One region of the Actinomadura luteofluorescens genome, then DNA from elsewhere that is predicted to be linked to it. Evidence: riboswitches for the same ligand, from Rfam matches in the RefSeq annotation. Region 1 holds a riboswitch; the other holds the start of a gene.
The links. Region 1 has a riboswitch for S-adenosylmethionine ahead of BJY14_RS30320 (aminotransferase class V-fold PLP-dependent enzyme). Riboswitches for the same ligand answer to the same signal wherever they lie in the genome.

Region 1 (2,193 bases):
GCCCGTGACGCCACCTACGCCATGCAGAAGGTCGTGCAGGGCGGCACCGGCACCGGCGCGCAACTTCCCGACGGACGCGACGTCGCCGGCAAGACGGGCACCACCGACGCGGGCCGCGCGATCTGGTTCAACGGCTTCATCCCGCAGATGGCGACGACGGTCTCGATGTTCCGCAGCGACGGCAAGCCGCTGAACATCCCCGGGTACGGCGCGTACGGCGGGCAGTTGCCCGCGCAGATGTGGCGCTCGTACATGTCGGAGGCGGTGAACATCAAGGGCTACGACCCCGAGTCCTTCGGGGAGCCGTCGATGACGCCCGGCGGCGGCTGGGGCGGGCCGACGCAGGACGCCCCGCCGACCGGCCCGCAGCCGCCGGACACGGGCGGGCCGGTCGAGCCGCCGCCGTCCACGCAGCGGCCCGAAATCCCGACGCCCCCCACCGACCTGCCGACGATCATCCCGCCGCAGCAGCCCGGCGGCGGCGGTGACGGAGGCAACGGCGACGGCGGGACCGGCGGCGACCCCGGAGGCGATCCCGGAGGCGGGACGGGCGACGGGCCGCTCGGCACCGGCGGGTAGCCGGGCCGCTCAGTCGCAGGCCTCGCCGATGGTGGCCGGCGTCTCCCTGATCACGCTGTCGAGCCGGGAGACGTCGCCGTCGCCGACCCCCTGCGCGGCGGCGCGCAGTTCGCCCGCCTCAGTCTTCAGCGCCTTGCCCAGGTCGGCGTCGTCGGCCTGCTTCGCGAGCCCGTCGAGGCGCCCGGCGAGCTGCTCGGTCGGCTGCCGCCACCGCTCGGGCTCCGCCGCCGGGACGCCGCGCACCTGGGTGACGTACTGCTGGAACGCCTTCTTCGTGTCGGTGCACACCTGGGCGGAGTTGCCGCCGCCCAGCGCCCCGCACCCGCTGAGGGCGCCGAGCACCAGCGCGCCGCCGGCCAGCGTCCGAACCACCCGGTACCGCATCGCACCCTCCCCTTGATCCCCGTTCGGCTCCGCCTATACTTCCGCATGAGGTCATGAGCGCCAGCGCAAAGCCCCGGCTAGCTGGCCGGCAACCCTTCGTCCGCGATGGGGTGCCCCGGGTGAGGACCTGGCCGGACGCGGCACCGCGTTCCGGCAAGCGCGGATCCCGGCGGACGTCCCGGGGTCCCTGACCCCGGAAGGTCCCGGCATGCCCACGCTGCTCGCCCGCTCCCCCATCACTCCTGCTGTGACGCGCCCCGAGGGGGTCCGGGTTCGCCCGCTTCCCCGGGTCATCGGGGCGGACGTCCCGGTTCCGGTGCGGGACGGCCGCCACGTCCCATATGCCAACTTCGACTACGCGGCCAGCGCGCCCTGCCTGGAGGCGGTGCACGAGGCCGTCACCCGCGCGCTGCCGTACTACAGCAGCGTCCACCGCGGCGCGGGGTACGCGTCCCAGGTCACGACGGCCGCCTACGAGGACGCGCGGGAGACCGTGCGGTCGTTCCTCGGCGCGTGGCGGCGCTCGGCCGTGGTGTTCACGCGCAACACCACCGACTCGATGAACCTGCTCGCGCACGCCGTCCCGGCCGGGACGAGCGTCGTCGTCTTCGAGAGCGAGCACCACGCATCGCTCCTGCCGTGGAAGCGCGCCGTGCGCCTCCCGGCGCCCGCCACTCCGGCCGAGGCCCTCTCGGCGGCGGACCGCGCGCTGCGCGGGTGCCCGATCGGGTCGCGGTTGCTCGTCGTCACCGCCGCGTCCAACGTCACCGGTGAGCTGTGGCCGATCGAGGAGCTCGCGCACGTCGCGCACCGCAACGGCGCCCGCATCGCGGTCGACGCTGCGCAGCTCGTCCCGCACCGCCCCCTCGACATGACCGCGCTGGGACTGGACTACGTCGCGTTCTCCGGCCACAAGCTGTACGCGCCGTTCGGTGCGGGCGTGCTCGCCGGGCGCGCCGACTGGCTGCGCGCCGCCGAGCCCTACCTCAGGGGCGGCGGCGCGAGCGCCTCGGTCGGGGAGACGACCCGGTGGGCGCCGTCCGCGGAGCAGCGGCACGAGGCGGGCTCCCCGAACGTCCTCGGCGCCCTCGCGCTGGCCGCCGCGTGCGAGACGCTGTCCCCGGCCTGGGACGAACTGGCCGCCCGCGAAGAGGCGCTGGTGGAACGGCTGCGGTCGGGACTGGCGGCGCTCCCCCACGTCCGGGAGCTGACGCTGTGGGGCGAGCGGGC
Region 2 (2,193 bases), 3.1 Mb from region 1:
CGCCGGCCTGCTGGCCGGGTCCAGCGCGATGCTCGCGGAGAGCGCGCACTCGGTGGCGGACACCCTCAACCAGGGCTTTCTCTACACCTCGATCCGGCGCAGCGAGCGGCCCCCCGACCGGCACCACCCCTTCGGATACGGCAACGAGCGGTACGTGTGGTCGCTGCTCGCAGCGTTCGGCATCTTCGTGGCCGGCGCCGGGTTCTCGATCTTCGAGGGCGTCCTGACCATGACCGGCCACGGCGGCGGCGGGACGACGGTGTGGCTCGCCTACGCCGTCCTCGGCCTCGGCGCGGTGCTGGAGGGGGCGTCCTGGATCCGCGCCTTCTACCAGGCGAAGAAGGAGACGCGCGACAGCGACCGCGACCTCGTCGAGCACGTCCGCAAGTCGCCCGACGTGACGTTCAAGACCGCGCTGTTCGAGGACACCGCGGCGATGGTCGGCCTCGCCCTCGCCGCCGGCGGGCTCGCGATGCGCCAGATCACCGGCTCGGAGTTCTGGGACGGGCTCGCGTCCGCCCTCATCGGAGTGCTCCTGGTCGTGCTCGCCTTCTCGATCGGCCGGGAGAGCATGGGCCTGCTCATCGGCCGGGCGGCCGACCCCGCCGAGCAGCGCAGGATCCGCGCCGAGATCTGCTCCGCGCCCGGCGTGACCGGCGTGGACGAGCTGCTCACCATGCACTTCGGCCCCGAGCAGATCCTCGTCGCGGCGAAGGTGCACTTCTCCGACGACATCAGCGCCGACGAGGCCGAGGACGTCGCCGGCGAGATCGACCGGCGGCTCCGCGAGAGCGTCCCGACCGTCCGCCACGTGTTCCTCGATCCGACCCAGCGGGTGATCAAGACCACCGCCGGGTAACGTCTCACTCGCTGGACCCACCTGTCTGGCATCCGGTCAGTTGATGTAAAGTCACGCATACGAGCTCAAAGCGCTCGTGATCGACAACTTCATAACGCTCATCCAGAGGGGTGCAGGGAGCACAGTGGCCGACGGGCCGGTCTTCCAGCTCAGCCCTCACACAACTTCATAACGCTCATCCAGAGGGGTGGAGGGACCGGCCCTGCGAAGCCCCGGCAACCACCCGGCTGCGGCGCGTCGCGATCCTGCGAGGCCGGCCGGGAGATGGTGCCAACTCCGGCCTGCGACCAAGGTGGCGCAGGGAAGATGGGGAGAAAGGCCTCGCCCTCATGGCACTCACGCCTGCCACAGACCTCGGACCGGCTACCGCTCTCGTCTGCCGCGAATGCGGCTCTACTCGCGATCTCGGGCCCTTCTACGCCTGCGAGGAGTGTTTCGGCCCACTGGAGATCGCCTACGACTTCGACGGCGTCACCCGGGAGGCCATCGAGTCCGGGCCGCGCAACATCTGGCGGTACCGCGGGCTGCTGCCCGTCCCGCCGAACGTCGCCGACACCCCGAACACCGAGCCGGGCCTGACCCGCCTCGTCCGCGCCGACAACCTCGCGGAGAGCCTCGGCCTGCAGAGCCTGTGGGTGAAGGACGACAGCGGCAACCCGACCCACTCGTTCAAGGACCGCGTCGTCGCCGTCGCGCTCGCCGCCGCCCGCGAGCTGGGGTTCAAGGTGCTGGCCTGCCCGTCCACCGGGAACCTCGCCAACGCCGTCGCCGCCGCGGCGGCCCGCGCCGGGATCCGCAGCGCGGTGTTCGTCCCGTCGAACCTGGAGTCCCAGAAGATCATCACGACGGCCGTGTACGGCGGGACGTTCGTGACGGTCGACGGCAACTACGACGACGTCAACCGGCTCGCGTCCGAGATCGCCGGTGAGCAGGAGGACTGGGCGTTCGTCAACGTCAACGTCCGCCCCTACTACGCCGAGGGCTCCAAGACGCTCGGCTACGAGATCGCCGAGCAGCTCGGGTGGCGGCTGCCGGACCAGATCGTCGTGCCGGTCGCGTCCGGCTCCCAGCTCACCAAGATCGACAAGGCGTTCCAGGAGCTGATCAAGCTGGGGCTGGTCGAGGACCGGCCGTACCGCGTCTTCGGCGCGCAGGCCGCCGGGTGCGACCCGGTCGCCGCCGCGTTCAAGGCGGGCCACGACGTCGTCCGCCCGGTGAAGCCCGACACGATCGCCAAGTCCCTCGCCATCGGCAACCCCGCCGACGGCCCCTACGTCCTGGACGTCGCCCGCCGCACCGGTGGCGCCGTCGAGGACGTCACCGACGAGCAGGTC

Region 2: it holds a riboswitch for S-adenosylmethionine, as region 1 does, so the genes downstream of both, thrC (threonine synthase) here and BJY14_RS30320 (aminotransferase class V-fold PLP-dependent enzyme) in region 1, are expected to answer to the same signal.

Annotation. Positions count from the first base shown of each region.
Region 1 is NZ_JACCBA010000001.1:6,502,928-6,505,120, reverse strand. It holds gene BJY14_RS47435 (transglycosylase domain-containing protein) at 1-579, shown strand, start outside; gene BJY14_RS30325 (DUF8711 family protein) at 589-963, opposite strand; SAM riboswitch class IV at 1,013-1,129, shown strand; gene BJY14_RS30320 (aminotransferase class V-fold PLP-dependent enzyme) at 1,172-2,193, shown strand, end outside.
Region 2 is NZ_JACCBA010000001.1:3,368,111-3,370,303, reverse strand. It holds gene BJY14_RS15490 (cation diffusion facilitator family transporter) at 1-859, shown strand, start outside; SAM riboswitch class I at 1,032-1,172, shown strand; gene thrC (threonine synthase) at 1,189-2,193, shown strand, end outside.